2 regions of the Brevibacterium sp. NPDC049920 genome follow, and region 2 is predicted to be linked to the other one. Evidence: predicted binding sites of a transcription regulator. Region 2 holds the regulator's gene; the other holds the start of a gene.
The links. The regulator LexA, encoded in region 2, represses DNA repair genes until DNA is damaged. The targets are predictions, from matches to a motif close to TCGAACANNTGTTCGA.
Positions count from the first base shown of each region.

Region 1: AB0I45_RS05540 (HNH endonuclease signature motif containing protein) is a predicted target of LexA. The motif match lies at 10,632-10,647, and genes of this name have one in related genera.

Region 1 is NZ_JBFAMF010000004.1:200,183-212,146, forward strand. Features, by position in the region: gene AB0I45_RS05500 (HAMP domain-containing sensor histidine kinase) at 1-1,178, shown strand, start outside; gene AB0I45_RS05505 (hypothetical protein) at 1,178-1,861, shown strand; gene AB0I45_RS05510 (aldolase/citrate lyase family protein) at 1,976-2,764, opposite strand; gene AB0I45_RS05515 (iron-sulfur cluster-binding domain-containing protein) at 2,897-4,357, opposite strand; gene AB0I45_RS05520 (aromatic ring-hydroxylating dioxygenase subunit alpha) at 4,354-5,673, opposite strand; gene AB0I45_RS05525 (LysR family transcriptional regulator) at 5,806-6,720, shown strand; gene AB0I45_RS05530 (magnesium and cobalt transport protein CorA) at 6,824-8,137, opposite strand; gene AB0I45_RS05535 (isochorismatase family protein) at 8,253-8,714, shown strand; gene AB0I45_RS05540 (HNH endonuclease signature motif containing protein) at 8,836-10,524, opposite strand; gene AB0I45_RS05545 (glycine betaine ABC transporter substrate-binding protein) at 10,762-11,772, opposite strand; gene AB0I45_RS05550 (ABC transporter permease subunit) at 11,879-11,964, opposite strand, start outside.
Region 2 is NZ_JBFAMF010000003.1:242,502-254,465, forward strand. Features, by position in the region: gene recA (recombinase RecA) at 1-231, shown strand, start outside; gene AB0I45_RS04340 (regulatory protein RecX) at 218-949, shown strand; gene miaB (tRNA (N6-isopentenyl adenosine(37)-C2)-methylthiotransferase MiaB) at 1,113-2,612, shown strand; gene miaA (tRNA (adenosine(37)-N6)-dimethylallyltransferase MiaA) at 2,730-3,635, shown strand; gene dapF (diaminopimelate epimerase) at 3,674-4,600, shown strand; gene AB0I45_RS04360 (methyltransferase) at 4,706-5,326, opposite strand; gene hflX (GTPase HflX) at 5,533-6,984, shown strand; gene AB0I45_RS04370 (ATP-dependent DNA helicase) at 6,981-8,957, shown strand; gene lexA (transcriptional repressor LexA) at 9,100-9,852, opposite strand; gene AB0I45_RS04380 (LysM peptidoglycan-binding domain-containing protein) at 10,135-10,488, shown strand; gene AB0I45_RS04385 (histidinol-phosphate transaminase) at 10,498-11,760, shown strand; gene hisB (imidazoleglycerol-phosphate dehydratase HisB) at 11,757-11,964, shown strand, end outside.

The DNA of each region.
Region 1 (11,964 bases), on a different contig from region 2:
ACCGGATGATCGTCGCGACGGTCGCCCGCGCCCCGTGGAAGCTGCCCGATGTCGCCGGCGAGGAGGACCTGCTGCTGTCGGCGATCCTCAACCTGCTCGGCAACGCGATCAAGTACTCCGCGGACACCGACGTCGTCGAGCTCCGCGCCAACGAGCAGATCATCCGCAACCACCGCTGGGTGGTCGTCGAGGTCGCCGACACCGGGCAGGGCATCCCGTCCGATGAGCAGGACACCGTGTGGGACGAGCTGTCACGCGGCAAGCGCGTGCGCTCCGTGGCCGGCTCCGGCATGGGCCTGTCGCTCGTCCGCTCGATCATCGCCCGGCACGGCGGATCGGTCGAGCTGTTCAGCCAGGAGGGCGTGGGCACCTCGGTGCGGCTCGTGCTCCCGGTGCTCGGCGACGCACAGGCACCCGGCGCGCCCCACGACGACGGGGCGCAGGCCGCCGCGGCGTCTGCCCCGGTGCAACCGTTCAACGACAGCAGCCGCGGCGGGGGCGCCGGCGGATTCCTGCCGCCGCGTCAGCCCTCCGAGGCCGAGCTCGACGGACGCATCCTCGGCACCCCGAGGCGCACCTCGAAGCGTCGCCTGCAGCGGGTCAACGGCGAGCTCCACGATTCCGCGACCGGCGAGACCTTCGGCGATCAGGTGCCGTTCGACTCGGGTCCCTACCAGCACTTCAAGCCGCCGCGGCCGGCCGCGCCGCCCCCGCAGCCGATGGGGTCGGGACCGCAGCAGCACGCGCCGGGGCCGCAGGACCTCGGGCCGGGCCAGCAGAATGTCGGTTCGGTGCCGCAGCAGTACGGCTCGGGACCTCAGAACGTCGGTTCAGGCCCCCAGCAGTACGGCTCGGGGCCGGTGGGCCCGGGCGGCCCGGGCCAGGCCCAGCCGTACCAGCAGGCACCTGCGGCGCAGCCGTATCAGCAGGGCGGGTCGGAGCAGCGGGCGATGGACCGGGCTCCCATGGAACGACCGGCGCCCGCTCCCCAGCATTACGGCTCCGCTCCTCACCACTACGGCTCCGCGCCACAGCAGTACGGCTCCGCGCCTCAGCAGGGCGGCCCGGTGGCCCATGAGCGCGGTGCGGCTCCGTCCCGGCAGGCCCAGCAGGCCCCTTCCGGTGAGGGCGACGAGCCTCCGCGGGACACCACCTCGGGCTCGGAGCCCCGGCACTGATGCGCCGGCGCATCCAGGCCCTGTGCGCCGCCGGCGCGGCCGTTCTGCTGGCCGGCTGCGGAGCCTTCCAGGTCCGCACCTCCGAGGAGGGCGGCGGCGTGATGGGGGTGCGCGTGGCACAGACCGCCGGCCCCACCCCGACGCCCACGGAGACCGGACCGGCTCTTGCCGACGGCTACCAGCTCGTCGACGTGCCGTTCTCCGAGGGGTGCGGGGTCCCGATGCGGGTCGCGGTCCCCGACGGGTTCTCCGTCGGCTCCTCCGCCGGCGACTACGTGACCTTCGTCGAGGGCACCGCCGCGCTCGACGACCCGACGATCTCGATCTACTGCTCGGATTCGGTGTTGAGCGAGACCGCGGCCGAGCACATCGAGACGACTCGCAGCTACGGCTATCAGGAGGCGGGGACGACCAAGATCGCCGAGCGGAAGGGGCAGTTCGGCAACGGCTACTTCTGGAGCTACCAGGTCGACATGTCTCCGCGGGAGATCTTCGCCGGGACCTCTCAGACGATGCTCTACGGTGCCGACATCGCCTATACCGCCGAGGGTCGCCTGTTCACGCTCAAGTACGCAGCGACCGCGCCCACCGAGGACGTCGCGGGCCAGCACCGGCTGCAGCCGGCGGCGGACTTCGTCGAGGTCGACGGCCGGTTCGTGCCGATGCCCGACTGGGCCGGCTGAGCGGTCACCCGCGCAGCCGGCGGTGCCGCAGAAGGCCACTCCGCAATCGATGATGTCGGCCGAGCGATCACCCTGGAGGCGGCCGCTCCGCAGCCGCCCACCCCGACCGGGAGGTCACTCCCCGGAGTCGGAGGCCCAGGACCGCATGGCGGTGAGCTGGGAGCGCAGGGCACTCTGGTAGATCGCGAAGTCGGCGGTGTGGGAGATCACCTGGAACCCCTCGGTGATCGCCGCGCGGGTGAGCTCGTCGTCGACGGAGAAGATGCCCGCGGCCTTGCCCGCGGAGCGCGCGGCCTCGCCCACCCGTGCCAGGGCATCGCGGAACTCCACCGTGGTGAAGTCGCCGGGCGCGCCGAGGTTGGTGCTCAGATCCATCGGGCCGACGAACAGCACGTCGACGCCGTCGACCGCGGCGATCGCACGAGCGTGGGCGACGGCCTCCGGGGTCTCGATCTGCGGGAGGAAGAGGGTGAACTCGTTGGCTGCGGCCTGCTTGGTGCCGGGCTTGCCGCCGGTGTAGAGATCGTGGGCGATGCCCATCGCGGAGCCGCGCACGCCGAGCGGCGGGTACTTCATCCACGACACCACGGCCGCGGCCTGCTCCGCGGAGTTGACGTAGGGGACCATGATCCCTTCGGCCCCGGCGTCGAGGGCGCCGGACACCAGGTGCTGGGCGGTGCCGATGACGCGCACGAACGAGGCGATCTCCTCCCGGCGGGACACCGCCAGGGCGGGGCGGATCCGGTCGAGGGACCAGCCGGTGTGCTCGAGGTCGTAGAGCACCCAGTCCGCTCCGGCGCGGGTGGTGAGAGCGCCGATGCCCTCGGTCGCGAACTCGATGACGAAGGTGCCCAGGGACAGGTCGCCGGAAGCGAGGGCGCGGCGGACGTTCTCGGTGGTCATGCGGATCCTCTGCGATCGGAGCGGCGGGGCGCGCGGACTGCGTCGCCTCGTACTCCCGATGATATGCGGAACCCGGCGGTGTGCAGCCGGTGGTGCAGGTCTGAGACCGGCCGGCCCTGTGCGAGCCGGGGCTCAGGCGTCGACGACGACGTCGCCGTCCGGGGTCGAGCAGCACAGGAGGATCGTGCCGGCGTCGATCTCACGCTGTCGGATGCCGCCGGCGTGCTTCATCTCCACCGGCCCGGAGAGCAGGCCGACCTTGCAGGTGCCGCACATGCCGGAGGCGCAGTTCGATCGGAGGGGGACGCCGGCCCGCCGGCCGGCGCTCAGCAGCGTGTCCCCGTCCTCGACCGGGGCCGAGGTGCCCGTCCGGGCGAAGGTGACCCACGGGCGGGTATCCGCGCTGTCGCGCTGAGGCGAGGCCGCGGCGGGCGCGGCATCGCGGGTGAGCGCGCCGCCGGCAGGCCTCGCGCCGCCATCGCGTGGCGTGCGCTCCCCGGCCCGCGGCCCGTCACCGGCTCCGGTGAGATCCATGATCCCCGTGCCCGCGATAGTGGTCGTGTCATCGAAGGTCTCGGTGAAGAAGGAGACGGGGGAGACGCCGAGCTTCGCGAGAACCGCGCGGGCCCGCGCCAGGTAGTCCGGGGGCCCGCAGGCGAACACCATCCGGCCGCAGGCGTCGGGGACGAGCGCGCCGAGGGCGTCCGCGCTGAGCCGGCCGGTGAGCCCCCGCCAGTCCGAGCTGGGCCGGTCGCCGAGGCTGAAGCGGACGGTGAACCGCGGATCGGTCTCGTCGAGGATGCGGAGCTCGCGGGCGAAGGCGAAGTCGCGCGGTGTGCTCGCGTGGTGGAGGACGACGACGTCGGCGCTGCCGTCGAGCGCGTGGAGGGTGCGCGCCATCGAGATGAGCGGGGTGACGCCGACCCCGGCGGCGAGCAGGAGGTAGCGGGCGCGCCGGTCGAAGTCCGGCAGGTGGAAGCCGCCGAGCGGTCCGAGCGCCTCGAGCACGGTGCCGGGGCGCACGTGGTGGTGGGCCCAGCGGGACACCGTGCCGGAATCCTCCCGCTTGATGCTCAGCCGGAAGGCTGCGGGGTCGGTCGGGGACGACGACAGGGAGTAGTTCCGCTCCCGCGGTCCGGCGTCGGTGGGGAAGACGACATTGAGGTACTGCCCGGGCCGGAACCCGAGCGGCCGGCCGTCGCGGCGCCGGAAGGTGAAGCTCATGATCTCGGGCGTCTCCGGGGTGACGGCGAGGCATTCGATGTCGAACTCGTGGGCGTGCATGGGTGCCGGGGTGCGTGCGATCACGGCCTCGGCCGCGGCCTCGAGCCCGGGTGATTCCGCGGACGCCGTCCGGTCGGCCCGCTGTGACGGGTCGGCGACCCACGGCATCCGCACACCGCGCCGCGCCGGGGACCGGGGGCCGATGGTCCGCCACCACACGTGCTCCTGGGGCAGCGCCGGCCCGGTGGCCATGTCCGCCGACGCCTCGGCGAGGGCACGGTGCTCTCGTCCCGCGTCATCACGGGGGAAGTCCTCCGCGGCCGTGTCGGCGAATCCGGAATGGGGATGGAGCTGCGTCTCTGCGGTCATCGGATGTACTCCTGCATGCGCATCGTGTACCAGTTGACGAAGGCCTCGACCTGGTGCTCGGTCGGGGTGTAGGGGCCCGGGACGTAGCCGGGATCGGTGACGCCGCGCTGGGTCAGACCCACGAAGCCGGCATCCTGGATGTTCGTCTGCCGCCATACGTGGGTGAGGTCCTCGGCGCGGTAGTCGACCCCGTCGACGGCGTCGTCGGCGACGAGCCAGGTGGTGCGCACGAGGGTGCGGTTCTCGCTCATGGGGAATGCGGCGAAGGTGATGACGTGGTCGGCGAGCAGGTGGAACCAGCTGTTGGGCTGGAGGTGGAGCGAACCGTCGCCGAGTCGGAAGTCCGGCAGGTCGCCGAGCAGCTTCTCGCTCAGTCTCCGGCCGGTCGCGGAGAAGGACTCGCCGTCCCCGTCGAGTGCATCGCGGCCCATCCGGATCCCGGCCTCGCGGGAATCCGGGGCGTCGTACACCTGCCAGGGGATGCCGTAGCGCTCGCAGCGATCGCGCAGCTCGTGGTCGGCGAGCACCGAGCGGTGCCAGGTGTCGATCTGGTGCTCGGGCACCTCGTGCTCCTCCAGGCCCCAGGTGGTGAAGTAGGAGCAGGCGAGCTCGGGGTGGCCGTCGCAGTGGTAGCACTCGCGGTTGTTCTCCATGACGAGCTTCCAGTTGCCCTCCTCGACGATCTCCTGCTGGAAGGCGACCTTCGTCCGGGGGATGTCGTGCGGTTCGACGAAGGGGGCGAAGATCTCGGCGACCGCGGCGAAGTCGGCGGGTGGTTCGGGGGCGAGGCAGAGGAAGACCAGGCCTGCGACCGTCATGCTGTGGACCTTGCGGAGACCGAAGCAGCCCGGGTCGAAGTCCGCACCTGCCGCGGCGGCGTGGATGAGCGAGCCGTCGCGGCCGTAGGTCCACGAGTGGTAGGCGCACACGAGGTTGCCGACGCTTCCGCTGGGCTCGGTGAGCACGCGGGCGCCGCGGTGGCGGCAGACGTTGCGCAGCGCATTCACCCCGCCGTCGTCGTCGCGGATGAGGATGATGGAGCGGCTGCCGACGTCGATGGTGACGAAGTCGCCGGGCTCGGGGATCTCCGCGACCGAGGCGGCGAAGAACCAGTGACGATCGAAGATCCCGGCGATGTCGTGGGCGAAGATCGCCGGGTCGGAGTAGAAGGGCGATTCGAGCGCTGTCCACCGGCGACGCCGGTCGATGAGGGTGCGGAGCCGCTCGGGGGACGCGGCGTCTCCCACGGCGGGAGATGGGGGAGCGGCTCGGCGGGCCGGGGCTGCCGAGGTGTGCTGGACCGAGTCGAGTGTCATGATCTGTGCTCCACGGCGATGGGGCCGAAAGGCTCCGGGGCGGCCCCGGAATCCTCATGTCCTCTCAGCGTACGAGCGGTGAGTGACGAATAAAAGCGCAAGAAAATCGACAGTATCGTGCAGAATAGGTGGATGATCGATCATCGGCTCACCGTGCTCCGCACTTTCGCCGCCTGCGGGTCGGTGACGGCTGCCGCCGAGGCACTCGACTACTCCCCGTCGGCAGTGTCCGCCCAGCTCAGAGGGCTGCAGGCGGATCTCGGACTGCGACTCGTCGACAAGGACGGACGCGGGCTGAGGCTCACCTCGGCCGGCAGGCGGCTCGTCGAGGAGTCCGACGGCCTGTTCACGCACTGGGAGGGCGTGCGTGCAGCCCTCGCCGCGGATGGCGGAGCGGAGGCGGAGCAGCTGCGGCTCGGCGGCATGTCGACAGCCACGGCGGCGCTGCTCGCGCCGGTCGCAGTGCGGCTGCGGGCCGAGGCCCCCGGGCTGGGGATCTCCATCGTCGAGGCGGACCCGCAGCGCTGCTTCGACCTCCTGCTCGCCGACCGCCTCGACCTGGCGATCGTCGTGTCGATGCAGGCCAGCGCCGGGGCCGGCGATCCCCGCTACGAGCGGATCGCGCTCCTCGATGATCCGCTCGACATCATGCTGCCGGCGGACCACCGCCTGGCCGGGCGGGAGTCGATCTCCCTCGAGGAGGTCGGTGAGGAGCCGTGGATCGCGGCGCGACCGGGGACTCCGTACCGAGCCCTGTTCATCGCGGCATTCACGGCCGCCGGGACGACACCCCGGGTGGCGCACGAAGTTGCTGAGTGGGACACCGAGGCGACGCTCATCGAGAAGGGTCTGGGGATCGGGCTGGTCCCGCGGCTGGCGCGGATCTCGAGCGACTACCGGGTGGTCCGGGCCCCCGTCGCCGGCCCGGCGGCACCCCACCGACGGGTGGTCGCCGCGATCCGTCGGGGTGCGCGGGAGCGTCCGCTCATCGCACGCACGGTGGATGCCCTCCGTGAGCAGGCGCGGGACGGGCTCGGCTACCGGTGAGACGGGGCGCACGGCGCCGTCGGTAGGTTAGCGTCGCCGCTAGGTTAGCGCCGCCGGAAGGTCCGCGCCGTCGCGCGGCAGTCGTCGACGGGCGGGCCGGTGCTCAGAGCCAGTCGACGCGTTTGAAGATGACATAGAAGATCGCGCAGCCGGCCACCATGATCGCGAGCGAGAACGGGTATCCCATGAGCCAGTGGAGCTCCGGCATGTGCTGGAAGTTCATGCCGTAGACGCCGGCGACGAGGGACGGGAAGAAGAGGATGCCGGCCCACGCCGAGATCTTCTTCATGTGCTCGTTCTGGGTGATCGAGAGCTCGTTCATGCGGCGCATGTCCTCGTTCTGGCGCTCGGAGATCAGGGTCGAGTTGACCGTGAAGATCTCCCGGAGGAGCTGGCGGAGCCGCTCGATGCGCTCGGTGGCGCTGTGGACGTGGTCGGCGACGTCGCGCAGCCCGCGGGCGAGGTCCGGAGGAGCGGTGTGTTGCTCGAGGACGGTGGAGACGGCGGACATGAGCGGGGACAGGGGACTCACCGCGCGCTCGAGCTCGATGAGCTCGCGGGACAGCCGGTACACCTGCTGAGAGGGGATGGGGCCGGTGCCGAAGAGCTGCTCCTCGAGACCGTCCGCGCGATCCTCGAGAGAGATGAGCAGAGGGTCGTAGTCGTCGACCACCCGGTCCATGATCCGGTAGAGCGCGGAGAACTGGGCGTGGTCGAGGAAGCGCGGGTCGTCCTCGAACACGGTCCTCACGGCGTCGATGTCGAAGGCGGGAGTGTGCCGGACGACGATGATGAAGTCGGTGCCGAGGAAGATGTGGAGCTCGCCGATCACGACCTCGGTGATCTCGGCCTCCTCCGGGGCTGTGCGGTCGAGCCCTGCGGCGTCGGCTTCCGCGGCCTCCGGGGTGTGCGGGGCCCGCGGGGCGGCGTGCGCGGTCGTCAGGGCGGCTGACGACCGGGGCTCGGCGGGGCCGGAGTCGACAGCGGGCGCCTCGGCGAACCGGTTCACGGGGGAGTGCGCAGGTCGGCGTCCGGGCCAAGGCGCCGCCGGGCGCAGGACCATGAAGTCGGTGGAGCCGTAGCGCTCGTACTTGGGGCGCTGATGGGCTTCCACGGCGTCCTCGACGGCCAGCGGGTGGAGGTCGAAGCGTGCGGCGAGCTCGGCGAGCTCGGCGTCGGTGGGTCGGAGCATGTCGATCCACAGGAACGGCGGGGCGTCGGGGTTGGCGGGTGCCGCGGCGAGCGCATCGGCGGCCTCGGTGATCGTGGAGAGGTGAGTCGAGTCCTCGCCGTCGGTGTAGAGGACGAAGGTGCCGGAGGTCGAGGCGGTGTCGGGGCGTCGAGGTGGCTCACCCGGCGCGGAGCCGCCCGGCATTCCGCCGGGACCGGGAGGCGCCTCGTCGCTCGGGTCGGACATCCTGTGCCTCCTCGTGTGCCGCTCGGTCGAGCGTGGATCCGCGTGTCCGCCGCCCCGGGATGGGGCCGAATGTCCGCGCCGATCGGGTGATGCCTCACTATGGCATGCTAATCCCATGGACGCACTCATGGTGATGAACACGGAGGAGACGCGCGCGGAGGCGACGGGCATCACCGAGGTCATCGCTGATCTGATCTCCCGTGCACGGGCCACCGGCGGGGTCGTGGTGTTCGTGTCGGCACCCGTGGCGCCGGGCGCCCCGGAGCTGCCGGAGTCGGTGTTCGAGGTCGGGGACGACCTGGGCCTGGTGTCGGAGTCCGCCGATGCATTCGACGGTGTCGATGATCTGGCGGCGGGTCTCCATGACCTCGCGGTCGACCGGATCATCATCGGCGGCGTCGACGTCCAGGAGGCCATCCGTCACACCGCGATGGCGGCGCTGGCGTGCAACTTCGATGTGATCGTCCTCGCCGATGGCACCCGCGATCTTTCCGGTACGCCGGTCGAGTGGCTCTCCGACGCCGAGGAGTCCGGCGCGATGATCAAGGACGTCGCCGACGTCTGGCTGCGGATGTGACGCTCTGTCTCCTTGAGCGACCGGCCCGCGCCTTGAGCGACCGCACGCGCTCAGGACTGAGTGACACCCGCTCTCAGATCTGAGGGACCGCACGCGCACAGAGCTGAGCGACCCCACGCTCTCAGAACGGCGGCACATCGTCGTCCCATGATCGTCGGCGTGCTTCCTCTCTGCCGTTCGCTCCGGACGGGGTGCTGACGAGTGCGGCGGGGAGCTCGAGGAGCCGAGCGCGGAAGCGGGAGTGGAAGACCGGTTCGCGGAAGGCATCGAGATATCCCGGCGGGCGCCAGGCGGGCAGCCCGTCGATCATCACGGCCTCCCAGCCCCATCGCTCGTGCTGGTGGTGGTGGAAGGCGCAGACGAGGGTGAGGTTCTCGGTGTCGGTCGGCCCTCCGCGGGCGTGGGGAACGATGTGGTGGGCGTCGCACCAGCCGGCGGGCATGTCGCAGTCGGGGAAGGTGCACCCGTGGTCGCGTGCGGTGAGGCAGACCATCTGCTTCTTGTTCGCGAAGCGGTTCTCGGTGCGCATCTCGACCTTCTCGGTGCCCGGCTTGGTCGAGTGGTAGAAGAATTGACCGCCGGCTGACAGCGCGAGCAGATCCTCGAGCCGGATCGGGGTCCCGGCCTGGGTCTCGACCTCTCCGCGGCCCCGGGCCATCTGCTCTGCTGTCGCGCTGACGATGAGAGCGAACCCGGGGCCGTGCTGCGTGCGATCACGGGCGACGGAGGTCATGAGCTGTGAGAAGCGCTCGTGCCGGCGGACGCCGTCGGGGCGGCGATCAGGCTCCACATGATGATGGGCCGGCTCTCCGTCCCGCGTGACACCCGTGGCCGATGGAGTGAGGAAGCTCCATCCGGCGGGTGAATCTGCTGCTTCTGCTGTGCGCGGAGGGATGTCTGCGGTCGTTCCGTCACCACCGCTCGGGGGTGAGGCTCCGTCACCACCGCTCGGGGGTGAGGTTTCGCAGGAGCCCGCGTCAATCGATCCTGGCGTGCCTGATCGCGGATCCCCTGAGCGCTGGTCCGCGCGGTCGGCGGACCGGTCGGTGAGCAGTGCGTGCAGGGCGGTGCCGGTCGCGGGAGTGAGCAGTCCGGTGAGCGACCAGTCGCCGTTCTTCCGCGAGGACAGCGTCACGTGGTAGCGGTCGGGGTGCGTGCGCTCGCTCGGCATCTCCCCATCCGGATCGAGGCGATCGAGCACCCGTCGGCTGAGGGTGGGGATGTCGGCGACCTGCACCGTGTTGAGGTTCTCGGCGAACAGCCGGTCGATCGTCGGAGCTTCGGCTTCCCACACCGTCGACGGCAGTTCGTGTGCGACCCGGGCGGCACCGGTGACCTGGCAGGCGGAGAAGGTGCCGGAGTGGATGCCTTCGGCGAGTGCGGGCATCTCCGGTTCCATGCTCTCCCCGGTCAGGCTCGTACGCGAACCGACTGCCTCCGACAGTCGCAGCCGCCTCTGCGCCTCCCCGCCGGAGATGCGCAGCTTCTCCCGCAGCAGCGAGCGAGTGCTGCGCGCGCCATAGGCAGCGGTATCGGATTCACGGGAGAACTGGGCGGTGAGTTCGGCCGACAGGCCATCGAGGCGGCGACGCAGGTCCTCGATCCCACGCAGACCGGCGAGCATGTCCGACGCGCTGAGGCTGCGGGCGTGCGCCCGGATGTCGGCCGCGAGGCGGGTGATGGCGGTGATCGATTCGAGGACCTCGGGAAAGCCTGCGGTGATCGCGCTGAGGTCCGATTCGGAGACCAGCGCCGGTGAAGGACGCGTGTGGCGGCTGCGGTAGCCCGTGGGCTCATGCACAGTGAGCATCGCCGTCGCTTCCTCTACGCATTCCGATCCAATCGTCATCGAATGAATAATGTGTTCGAATCATACAATCATGCTAGCCGATGGAATCGAACAGTGCAAGGGTATATTCGAACAGAGTTTCGCGCGGCAGGATTCATCCACCGGATGCTGTGGAGAGCAGCTGTCGGAACGGCCCTGCACACGGAACGGCCCTGCAGCGTGACGCTGCAGGGCCGTTCCTCGTCGGTCGGGTCGGGATCAGCCGGCCATCGAGCCCGACTTCCAGTTCTCGAAGAACTCGGCGTTGTCGCCGGCCCACTCCTCCACGGCACCGTCGAGGTCCTCACCGTTGTAGTTCTCCTCGGAGAACATGACGTTCTCGAGGCTGGAGAGGGCTTCGTCGTCGATGACGAGGTTCTTCAGCAGCTGACCGGCCTTCGGGTGGTCGTCGCTGAATCCGGAGCGGGTGAAGTTGTAGATGAGCTCGGCCTCGCCCATCGCACCCTCGGGATCTTCGAGGTCACGGACCGGGAAGGCGTCGTAGGCCCAGTGCGGACGCCACAGGGTGACGAGGATGTTGTCCCCGCTGTCGGTCGCCTTCTTGAGCTCCGAGAGCATCGCCGGGGTCGACGACACGATGAACTCGTAGTCCTCGAGGCCGTACGTCGGGATGGCGGACTCCTCGGTGGTCTTCGTCAGGCCTGCGCCCGCCTCGATGCCGACGATCCGGTTGCCGTACTCGTCGCCCATCTCCGCGAGGTCGGCGATCGACTGGGCCGGCGAGTCCTCGTTCACGGCGAGCGTGAGCTTGGCGTTGTCGTACCAGCACCCGTGCGCCTCGATGTCCTCGCCGTACTGCTCGAGGTAGTCGGCGTGGGTCAGGGGCAGCCAGCCGTCGAGGATGACGTCGATGTCGCCCTCGGCGAGGCCGGTGTAGCCCGGCCCGGCCTGGAACGACTGGACGTCGGCGGTGTAGCCGTCCTGTTCGAGGAGGTACTTGTAGAGGTGGGCCGCGGCGAAGGACTCGTCCCAGCCGTCGAAGGCGCCGATGGTGATGTCGGTGTCCGAATCGGCTTCCATCGAGCTGGTGTCCGCGGACTCCTCACCCGGAGTGCAGTCGGACCAGTCGACCTCGGAGCCGCCGCCGGCGGCGGTCTCGTCTCCGCCTCCTCCGGAATTTCCGCCCTCGTTCGAGACGCCGCAGGCGGTGAGTGCGAGCACGGAGGCGGCGAGGACGCCGCCGACCTTGGACATCGTGGTGAGTTTCATGGTTCCTCCTCGGTGGATCAGATGCTGGTATCGGAAGATGGTCAGTGCGATGGGGCTGAAGAGCCGCGCAGCGAGCACCGGGGTCGGCGCCCGTGCCCGGGTCGAGTCATGCGGATCGAGCCCGCTCGAGGGCGGAGCGGTTGCCGAGCGCGGCGGTGACACGGTCGAGGTAGACGGCGATGATGACGACGG
Region 2 (11,964 bases):
GGCTCCTGGTTCACCTACGACGGGGACCAGCTCGGGCAGGGCAAGGAGAACGTCAGGAACTTCCTCCGCGACAACCCGGGCCTGGCCGAGGAGATCGAGCTCAAGATCAAGCACAAGCTCGGCCTCATCGCCGAACTCCCGGACGCGCCCGCCGAGGATGCCGCAGCACCGGCACCGGCACCGGCCGACGACCCGGCGGCCGCGCCGGAGAAGAGCAATGTCGACTTCTGACGCGCACCGCCGCGAGGACCGCTCCCCGGAGGCGGTCCTCGCGGCGGCCCGGCAGGCCATCGACGAGGTCATGGCCCGCTCGAGCAGCGGGGCGACCGGCGATTCCGGTGCCGCCGGGTCACCTGACGGTGGCGCACCGCTGCCCGGCGGGCTCGCCGGGGTGTGGCGGGGTGCCGAGCGCGCCCCGGTGCCTGCAGCACCTGCGGCATCCGATGCCGAGGACGAGTCCGCGGCACTCGCCGGCGGGGTGAGCCCGGACGACCCGGAGTACAAGCGCGCGAAGAAGCGGGCGCTCAACATGCTCGCCGCCCGCGACCATGCGACCGAGGAGCTCCGGTCGAAGCTCCTGCGCAAGGAGCACCCCGAGGACGTCGTCGACACCCTGCTCGACCGGCTCACCGCCTCCGGGCTGCTCGACGACGAGCAGTTCGCCGCCGGCTTCGTGCGCGCCCGCCGGGAATCCCGCGCGCTCTCCGTACGGGCCCTCCGCCAGGAGCTCACGAAGAAGGGGATCCCTGAATCCGTCAGCGAGCACGCGCTCGAGGACCTCGACGACGAGTACGACCTCGCCTACGAGGTCGCGCTGAAGAAGGCGCGGAGCACCGCGAACCTGCCCCACGACACACGACTGCGCCGCACGCTCGGCATGCTTGCCCGGCGCGGCTTCCCCCAATCCGTGTGCATGGCCGCAGCCCGCCGTGCTCTCGAGGACGCCTGAGCATTCCGAGGGCGCGTTCGATTCCCGCGACGCACCCTGGCTCGCGACGTTCCTCTGTCCGTGACGTCCCCCTGTCTTCGACTCTCCCGACCCGGCGTTCCCGGAGTCGACGGCCATGGAGCCTTCGGGGCAGCACGGGAGGCCTCGGTACACTGGAGCCCTGATGACTGACACCACCGCACCCCCGCTGCCGCTGACCGAGGCCCCCGCAGATGCCCGCACCTACGCGGTGACGACCTACGGGTGCCAGATGAACGTCCACGACTCCGAACGGCTCTCGGGCCTCCTCGACGACGCAGGCTACCGGCCGGCCGACACCGGCGAGACCGCCGACATCGTCGTGTTCAACACCTGCGCCGTCCGTGAGAACGCGGACAACCGCCTCTACGGCAACCTCGGACGCCTCGCCCAGGTCAAGAAGGAGCGCCCGGGCATGCAGATCGCCGTCGGCGGCTGCATGGCCCAGAAGGATCGCGCCGCGATCGTCGAGCGGGCCCCGTGGGTCGACGTCGTGTTCGGCACCCACAACATGGGCTCGCTGCCTGCGCTCCTCGACCGCGCCCGCCACAACGAGGAGGCGCAGGTCGAGATCCTCGAGAGCCTCGACGTGTTCCCCTCGACCCTGCCCACCCGGCGGGAGTCGCACCATTCCGGCTGGGTGTCGATCTCCGTCGGCTGCAACAACACGTGCACCTTCTGCATCGTGCCCGCGCTGCGCGGCAGGGAGAAGGACCGCCGGCCCGGCGACATCCTCGCCGAGGTCCAGGCACTCGCCGCCGACGGCGTCATCGAGGTCACCCTGCTCGGCCAGAACGTCAACTCCTACGGGGCGGAGTTCCGCGACCGCGGCGCCTTCGCCAAGCTGCTCCGCGCCGTCGGCGCGGTCGAGGGGATCGAGCGGGTGCGCTTCACCAGCCCCCACCCGGCGGCGTTCTCCGACGACGTCATCGACGCGATGGCGGAGACTCCCACGGTGATGCCGCAGCTCCACATGCCGCTCCAGTCCGGCTCGGACCGGATCCTCAAGGCGATGCGCCGCTCCTACCGCACCTCGCGCTTCCTCGGCATCCTCGAGAAGGTGCGCGAGGGCATCCCGCACGCCGCGATCACCACCGACATCATCGTCGGCTTCCCGGGGGAGACCGAGGAGGACTTCCAGGGCACCCTCGACATCGTCCGCCGGTCTCGCTTCGCCCAGGCCTTCACTTTCCAGTACTCCAAGCGTCCCGGCACGCCGGCGGCGGACATGCCCGACCAGCTCCCCAAGGAGGTCGTGCAGGAGCGCTTCGAGCGACTCGTCGCCCTCCAGGACGAGATCTCCTGGGAGGAGAACCGCGCCCAGGTGGGCCGCCGGGTCGAGGTGCTCATCACCTCCCTTCCCGACAGCGAGCACCACCGGTACACCGGCCGTGCCGCCGACAACCGGCTCGTCCACGTCGGCCCCACCGGCCCGCTGCCCACCGTGCGTCCCGGCGACCTCCTCAGCGCCGAGGTGAGCGAGGCCCGGCCGTTCTTCCTCATCGCCGACGGTCCGGCCCTCGTGCGGCCCACCGCCTCCGGCGACGCCTGGGACCGCGCACAGGCCGACTCCTGCGGCACCGGCGGCGGCGCACCCGGCGGGCCCACCGTGCTCGGCATGCCCACCCTGCGCCCCCGGAGCTGATCCGTGCCGGCCCGCGCCGCACACCCCGACGGCCCCGGAGCATCTCACGGCCCCGAAGACCCGGTCGATCCCGCGCACCCGGACGGGCCCGACCGCCCGGACGCCTCCGACCATCCCGTGATCAACGTCGTCGGCGCGACCGCGACCGGCAAGTCCGAGCTCGCGATCGCCCTCGCCCAGCGCCTCGGCGGGGAGATCATCAACGCCGATGCGATGCAGTTCTACCGCGGCATGGACATCGGCACCGCGAAGCTCGCGCCCGGTGAGCGCGGCGGCATCGCCCACCACCTCCTCGACATCCTCGACGTCGACGAGGACGCCTCTGTCGCGACCTTCCAGCGCGAGGCTCGCGCCCTCATCACCGCGATCCGCGGCCGCGGGCACGTGCCGATCCTCGTCGGCGGCTCCGGCCTCTACGTGCGCGCCGCGACGGATCGGATGGCGTTCCCCGGCACCGACCCGCAGGTCCGGGCCCGGCTCGAGGCCGAGGCGCACGACCACGGCAGCACGGTCCTCCACCGGCGGCTCGCCGGGCTCGACCCGGAGGCGGCGCAGACCATCGCCCCGGCCGACACCCGGCGGGTGGTGCGCGCCCTCGAGGTGCTCGAGATCACCGGCGAGCCCTTCAGCGCCCAGCTGCCGCGCTACGAGTACGCCCTGCCCACCGTGCAGGTGGGGCTCGCCCTCGACCGGGCGACCCTGCACGAGCGGATCGCAGCCCGCGTCGAGCGCATGTGGGAGGCCGGCTGGGTCGACGAGGTGCGGACCCTGCTGCCGCGCGGCCTGCTCACCGGCACCACCGCCCGGCAGGCGATCGGTTACGCCCAGATCGTCGACCTGCTCGCCGGCCGCGTCGCCGAGCTCGCCGCCCGCGAATCGACGATCGTGCGCACCCGCCAGTTCGCCAAGCGGCAGGACACGTGGTTCCGGCGCGACCCCCGGATCCGCTGGCTGCCCGCGGGCGCCTCGGCCGTCGATCGCGCTCTCGAGATCCTCAGGGCGGACGGCGGCGCGCAGCGGTAGATCGGGGCAGCAGCAGAGCGGAGCAGTAGACTGGCCGGGTGACTACGTACGCACTCACCCGGGGCCACGGCACCGCCAACGACTTCGTCCTCCTCGCCGATCTCGACGGCGCCGCCGACCTCTCTCCCGAAGCGGTCGCCCTGCTGTGCGATCGTCGGCGCGGCGTGGGCGGCGACGGTCTCATCCGGGTGGTCCGTTCGGCAGCGGCCGGGATCCCCGAAGCCGTGGACGCCCACACGGTCGGTGCCGAATGGTTCATGGACTACCGCAACGCCGACGGCTCGATCGCGGAGATGTGCGGCAACGGCGTGCGCGTCTTCGCCCACTACCTCGTCGAGCACGGCCTCGCCGACCTCGCCGCCGGACCGCTCGCCGTGGGCACCCGGGCCGGCGTCAAGCACGTCGCCCGGGTCCCGGACCCCACCGGCGCGCAGGAGGCCTGGTACCGCGTCGACATGGGCCGCTGGGAGTTCCCGCGCCCGATCACCGAGGGTGCCGACTCGCTCGTCGACACCGCCGGCATCGACGTCCCCCGTCCGGCGATCAGCGTCGACATGGGCAACCCCCATACCGTCGTCGCGCTCGCCGGGGCCGAGGAGCTCGCCGCCGCCGACCTCACCCGGCTCCCGGCGGTCGACCCGCTGCCCGCGCACGGCACCAACGTCGAGTACATCGTCATCGAGCCCGACCACGACGGAGACCCGTCGACCGGCCGGCTCGCGATGCGAGTCCACGAGCGCGGGGTGGGGGAGACGCAGTCGTGCGGCACCGGGGCCTGCGCGGCCGCGCTCGCCGCCCGCTTCTGGGCCGGGGAGCACGGCCCGACGACCTGGACGATCGCTCTGCCCGGCGGCACCGTCGAGGTCGAGATCACCGAGAGCTCGGTCGCCCTGTCCGGTCCTGCCGTGCTCATCGGCGACGTGGTGCCGACCGCGGAGTTCGCCGCAGCCCTCGCCGCGCGCTGACAGGCCGCGCAGCTCCCGGATCCTCGCCCTATCAGCCTGTGTGTGCGCGGGACCGTGTGCCGGCGAGCGGAGGTCAACGGTTCCGGAAGGTATGATCCCCGGCTCTCAGTCGGCTGAGCGCGTCACGACGAGGACGCGGAAGCCCTTCGCCGAGGAGTGCTTGGCCACCGTGTAGCCCGCGCCGAGCATGTCGGCGATCCACACCCGGAGCGAATCGGCGCCGAGGTTCTTCGACACGACGAGCCACGCCTGCCCGCCCGGGGCGAGCCTCGGCAGCCAGGTCTCCAGCAGCCCGTGGAGGACCTCCTTGCCCACCCGGATCGGTGGGTTGGACCAGATCGCGTCGAACGCGATGTCGGCGGGCACCTCGGCGGCGGTGACGGTCCGGATCGCATCCAACCCGAGGTCGCGGGCATTGCAGGCGGTGAGCTCGAGGGCCCGCTCGTTGACGTCGAGCGCCCAGATCCGCACCGCGGTCCCCGCTTGACGCGCCTCGAGACCGGCCTGCAGGGAGATCGGCCCCCAGCCGCACCCGAGGTCGAGCAGCTCCCCGGCCGGCGGCTCCGGCAGCGCCTTGAGCAGCACCTGCGTGCCGAGGTCGAGTCGGCCGGGGGAGAACACGCCACCGGCCGTCGTCACCGCGACCTCCCGGCCCGCGAGCCGGGCGGTGATCGTCCGGAGCGGCCCGGGCGCGGAAGGATTCGCGGAGAAATAGTGTTCAGTCATCACGCCCATGGTAATCCGCGCACCGGCCGCCGCCCAGCGCGCCTGTGGGAGAATGGAAGACCGACCACTACCGAGAGAAGTCGATGCCCGTGACCGGATCCACCCCGGATTCCCCCGTCGATCGTCCGACGACCGACCAGCTGTCGAACGGCACCCCGCACGACGACCCGAGCACCGTCCCGACCAGCGAGGACCGACGGCGCGCGATGATCGACCGCGTCCTCTCCCGGGCCGGCACCGCGCTCACCGACGAGCAGCTCACGCACGAGGACGAGACCCAGCTCGACGTGCTCGAGCGGCGCGCCCTGCGCCGCGTCGACGGACTGTCGACCGAGCTCGAGGACGTCACCGAGGTCGAGTACCGGCAGCTGCGCCTCGAGAAGGTCGTGCTCGCCGGGCTCTACACCTCCGGCACCGCACTCGAGGCGGAGACCTCCCTGCGGGAGCTCGCCGCGCTCGCCGAGACCGCCGGCTCGACCGTGCTCGACGGCCTGCTCCAGCGTCGTGACACCCCGGACCCGGGAACGTTCTTCGGGCGCGGCAAGGCCCAGGAGCTCGCGGAGATCGTCGCCGCCGTCGGCGCGGACACCGTCGTCGTCGACTCCGAGCTCGCCCCCGGCCAGCGGCGCGGGCTCGAGGACGTCGTCAAGGTCAAGGTCATCGACCGGGTGGCGCTCATCCTCGACATCTTCGCCCAGCACGCCAAGAGCCGCGAGGGCAAGGCCCAGGTCGAGCTCGCCCAGCTCGAGTACCTGCTGCCGCGGCTGCGCGGCTGGGGCGAGTCGATGTCCCGGCAGGCCGGCGGCCGGGTGGCCGGCGGTGAGGGCATCGGCTCGCGTGGTCCGGGTGAGACGAAGATCGAGCTCGACCGGCGCCGCATCCGCACCCGGATGGCCAAGCTCCGCAAGCAGATCAAGGCGATGGAGCCCTCGCGGGAGACCAAGCGCGCCAACCGGACGCGCAACCACGTGCCGAGCGCGGCGATCGTCGGCTACACCAACGCCGGCAAGTCCTCCCTCCTCAACCGGCTCACCGCCGCCGGCGTCATGGTGCAGAACGTCCTGTTCGCCACCCTCGACCCGACGGTGCGGCAGGCGCAGACGGCCGACGGCCGCGACTTCACCTACACCGACACCGTGGGCTTCGTCCGCAACCTGCCCCACCAGCTCGTCGAGGCGTTCCGCTCGACCCTCGAGGAGGCCGCCTACGCCGACCTCCTCGTCCACGTGGTCGACGCCTCCCACCCGGACCCGACGAGCCAGATCCAGGCGGTGCGCGATGTCCTCGCCGACGTCGACACCGCCGACATCGGCGAACTCATCGTCTTCAACAAGGCCGACATCGCCGACCCGGTCGCCCTCTCCGCGCTGCTCCGCGCCCACCCGGGTGCGCTCGCGGTGTCCGCCGCGAACGGGGCGGGGATCGCCGAGCTCGAGGCGCGCATTGCCGAGCTCCTGCCCGAGCCCGAGCACGAGCTCACCGTCCTCCTGCCCTACGACCGCGGCGACCTCGTGTCCCGCATCCACGACGAGGGCACCGTGCTCGAGGAGAAGCACCTGGCGGAGGGCACCGCAGTGCAGGCGCGCGTCGACTCCGACCTCCTCAGCGAGCTCGAGGAGTACCGCAAGCCGGACATGTTCTCCGGGCCGGCTGCGTGACCGCGACCGCCGACCTCCTCGCGAGTGCCGTCGCCGCGCTGGGCGGCAGCCCGCGGGAGGGACAGCAGACCATGGCCGAGGCCGTCGCCGGCGCGCTCGGCTCGGAGACCCACCTCCTCGTCCAGGCCGGCACCGGGACCGGGAAGTCGCTGGCCTACCTCGTGCCCGCGCTCGAGCACGCCGTGCGCACCGGCGAGCGGGTCGTGGTGTCGACGGCGACCCTGGCGCTGCAGAACCAGATCGTCAACCGCGACGTGCCCCGCCTGCTCAAGGCGCTCGGCGGAGACCTCGAGCGCAAGCCGCGCGCCGCGGTCCTCAAGGGCCGCCGCAACTACGTGTGCAAGCACAAGCTCGACGGCGGCTATCCCGATGACGCGCTCGGCATGCTGTTCGACCTCGGGGCCGACGACGCCGCCGGGCGCGGCTCCGCCTCGGCGTCCGCGTCCGCGCTCGGCGAGGAGATCCAGCGGGTGCGCAGCTGGGAGCGGATCACCGAGTCCGGGGACCGCGACGACCTCGTCCCCGGCGTCTCCGACCGGGCCTGGGCCCAGGTGTCGGTCAACGCCTTCGACTGCCTCGGCTCGAAGTGCCCGGTGTTCGAGGAGTGCTACGCGGAGCGGGCGAAGATCGCCGCGGCCGCAGCCGACCTCGTCGTCACCAACCATGCGCTGCTCGCGATCGACGCCTTCGGGGACCACGCGGTGCTGCCCGAGCACGACGCCGTCGTCATCGACGAGGCCCACGAGCTGCGCGACCGGGTGACGAACGCGCTCTCCGGTTCGCTCACCGTCGCCATGCTCCACGCCGCCGCGCAGGCCGCGCGGAAGAACACCGCCGTGCAGGACGGGGTGATCGGGCTCCTCGAGACCGCCGCCTCCGCCTTCGACAAGGCGCTCCAGGCGACCACCGAGGGGCTGCTCCAGGTCTGGCCCGAAGCGCTCACCACCGCCGTCATCGCCGTCCGCGACGCAGCCCGGCAGATCCTCGCCGAGGCCGGTCGCGGCACCGAGTCCAAGGAGGCCGACGCCGGCCTGCAGATGGCCCGGGCCCGCCTCCAGGAGGTGTTCGAGCTCGCCGAGCGGATGAGCGAGCTCGCCGACAACGACGTCACCTGGGTCACCCGCTCGACCTTCCGGGAGACGGAGACCGTCTCCCTCGTCGTCGCTCCGCTCAGCGTCGCCGGCACCATGCGCAACGGGATCTTCGCCGAGTCCACCGTCGTCGCCACCTCGGCGACCCTGGCACTCGGCGGCCGGTTCGAGCCCGTGGCCGCCTCGCTCGGCCTCGCCGGTCCCGAGGCGCCCCGGTACGACGCGATCGATGTCGGCTCCCCGTTCGACTATCCCAAGCAGGCGATCCTCTACGTCGCCTCCGGGCTGCCCCGACCGGCGCGCAGCGGGCTCAACGAGGAGATGATCGCCGAGCTGCGCGAGCTCGTCACCGCCTCGCGCGGCGGTGCGCTCGGACTGTTCTCCTCCCGCTTCGCCGCCGAGCAGGCCGCGACGGCCCTGCGCGAGACGCTCGACACGCCGGTGCTGCTCCAGGGGGAGGAGTCGCTCGCCGCGCTCGTCGCCCGGTTCTCCGCGGAGGACGACACCTCGCTGTTCGGCACGATGTCGCTGTGGCAGGGGGTCGACGTGCCGGGCCGCACGTGCCGGCTCGTCGTCATCGACCGGATCCCGTTTCCGCGCCCCGACGACCCCCTCACCCGTGCGCGCACGCAGGCCGCCGAGCGGAACCGCGCCAACGGCTTCATGACGGTCAGCGCCACCCACGCCGCGCTCCGGCTCGCGCAGGGGGTCGGCCGGCTCATCCGCACCACCGACGACCGCGGCGTGGTCGCCGTGCTCGACTCCCGGCTGCGCACCGCGCGTTACGGAGGCTTCCTCGCCGATTCGCTGCCTCCGATGTGGCGCACCGAGGACGGCGCGGCCGTGCGCTCCGCCCTCTCCCGCCTCGCCGAGCAGGACTGAGGCCGACCGCCGGGGTACGACGAGGGCGGGATCAGACGAAGTCTGGGTGGGGCGCGGCCGGGCACAACGAGGGCGGAGCACCGATCGGTGCTCCGCCCTCGTGACGCTGCGGACGCGCTGTGCGGTCGGTGTCCAGCAGGCCTCAGACCCGCCGGATGACCGCGGTGACGATGCCCATGATCGTGGCGTGGTCGCCGTCGATCGGGTCGTAGATCGGGTTCTGCGGCAGCAGCCACTGCTTGCCGCCGCTGCGCTTGAGCGTCTTGACCGTGGCCTCGTCGTCGAGGAGTGCCGCGACGATCTCGCCGTTCTCCGCCGACTGCTGGCGCCGCACGACCACCCAGTCGCCGTCGCAGATCGCGGCGTCGATCATCGAGTCGCCGGCGACCTGGAGGAGGAAGAGGTCACCGGAGCCGACGACCTGGGTGGGCAGGGCGAAGACGTCCTCGACCGCCTGCTCCGCGGTGATCGGGCCGCCGGCGGCGATCCGCCCGAGCACCGGCACCATCGCCGTGTTCGCCGAACCGGGTTCGGCGGCCGGCGGGGCCTCCTCGGCCGGGTTGACGATCTCGATTGCACGGGGGCGCTTGGGATCGCGGCGCAGGTAGCCGAGGCGCTCGAGCTGGGAGAGCTGGTGGGCGACGCTCGACAGGGACGCCAGACCGGCGGCCTTGCCGATCTCGCGCATGCTCGGCGGGTAGCCGTTGGTGTACACGGCCGACTCGATCGTCTCGAGGACGAGCCGCTGGCGCGGGGTGAGGCGCTGGTCCCCGGCTGCGGCGGAGCCCTCGGGGAGCTCGACGATATCGGCCTGGGTGGCGCGGAAGTCCTCGATCTCGTCGACGACGGCGTCATTGCGCGGGCGTCCTCTGGGGCGTCGTGATTGGGGGCTCATTCCTCTTCCCTTCCCGTTCCTCTCACCGTGCTGCACGACCGGTGCGCCGTGGGCTCCGGTCCCGACCGCGAGGCCGTGTCCGCGCCCGGTGCAACACTTCGAACATAGCCGATCGCGACGTCGTTCGAATCCATTTTCACACACGTGTTCGAGAGATAGTGGACATCCGTTCGATTGTCGTGTTCAATAGTACATGAGTTCGAATCCCCGGGCCGCAGCCGCCGCGCATCATCAGTTCGGCGCACCGGCCGGCCTCGGGATCGATGAAGAGGAGGACACCCCATGTCTGCAAACACCGCACCCGCACCCGCGGCCGCCACCGTGCTCACCCCGCGCGGTCGCCGCGCCCTGCGCCTGGCCCGCACCCTCGGTCTGGCCCTGTGCGCGCTCGTCATCGGGATCGTCATCGCGCTGAGCTCCGGGGCCCAGGCCTCCGCCGGGTCCGCCGCCGGCGCCCCGGCCGGTGCGGGCTTCGACACCGTCGTCGTCGAGGAGGGCGACTCGCTGTGGTCGATCGCACAATCGGTCTCCGGCGGCCAGGACACCCGTGACGTCGTCCTCGACATCGTCGAGGTCAACGGACTCGACCGTCAGGTGGTCCACCCCGGGCAGGAGCTCGCCGTCCCCGGACGATAGACTTCTGCGGTGACGACTCTCGATGATCTCCCGCTCCGGGACGACCTGCGCGGCCGGTCCCCGTACGGCGCCCCGCAGCTCGACGTCCCCGTCCGGCTCAACGTCAACGAGAATTCCCATCCCGTCCCCGCGGAGGTCGTGAGCGCGCTCGAGCACGAGCTCTCCGCGGTGCTCCACGACCTCAACCGCTACCCCGACCGCGAGTTCGACCGCCTGCGCTCCGCGCTCGCCCACTACCTCGACGGGGTGCTCGAGCGTCAGGGAGGCCCTGCCGCCGGAACCGCCGCGCCCGAGCGCACCGACTCCGAGCGCAGTGCCACCGAGAGCACCGGCACCGGGCGCATCGACCCGGCGCAGATCTGGGCGGCGAACGGATCGAACGAGGTCCTTGCCCATATCCTCCTGGCCTTCGGCGGTCCGGGCCGCACCGCGCTCGGCTTCACCCCGAGCTACTCGATGCATCCGCTGATCACCGCGTCGACCGGCGCCGCGTGGATCGCCGTCGACCGCGAGGCGGACTTCGGGATCAGCGTCGAGTCCGCGGTGGCCGCCGTGCGCGAGCACCGGCCTGACGTCGTGTTCCTCTGCACCCCGAACAACCCCACCGGCAACGGTCTCGACCTCGCCGTCGTCGAAGCCGTGCTCGCCGCGAGCACCGGCATCGTCATCGTCGACGAGGCCTATGCCGAATTCGCGCGACCCGGATTCCGCACCGCGCTCACGCTCCTCCCGGACCACCCCCGGCTCATCGTGTCGCGCACGATGAGCAAGGCCTTCGCCTTCGCGGGCGTGCGCCTCGGGTACGCAGTCGCACACCCGGCCGTGATCGACGCGCTGCGCCTCGTGCGGCTGCCCTACCACCTGTCCGCGCTGACCCAGGCCGCCGCCTGCGCCGCGCTCGCCCACGCCCCCGCACTGCTCGCCACCGTCGACGCGCTCGTCGAGCAGCGCGAGCGCATGGCCGCCGCCCTGCTCGACGCCGGCTTCACCGTGGTGCCGAGCGACTCGAACTTCCTCCTGTTCGGCGGCATCGCCGAGCCCCACGCCCTGTGGCAGGACCTCCTCGACGCCGGCGTCCTCGTCCGCGACACCGGGATCCCCGGTCACCTGCGCGTCAACGCCGGCACCGCCGAGGAGACGGACGCCTTCATCGACGCCGTGCGCCGGGTGCTCGAGAGCACCCCGGAGCACCTCGCCGCCCCCGCCCAGATCCCCGCCGGCCCGCCCGCCGGCGCCGCCCCCCGGACAGCAAAGGACCAGGACCCCGCATGACCGAACGCCAGGCCTCGGCACACCGTGCGACGAGCGAATCCGACGTCACCGTGCGCGTCGACCTCGACGGCACCGGTGCCTCGGACATCTCCACGGGAGTGCCGTTCTACGACCACATGCTCACCGCCCTGTCGAAGCACTCGCTCATCGACCTCAACGTGAAGGCCGAGGGCGATGTCCACATCGACGTCCACCACACCGTCG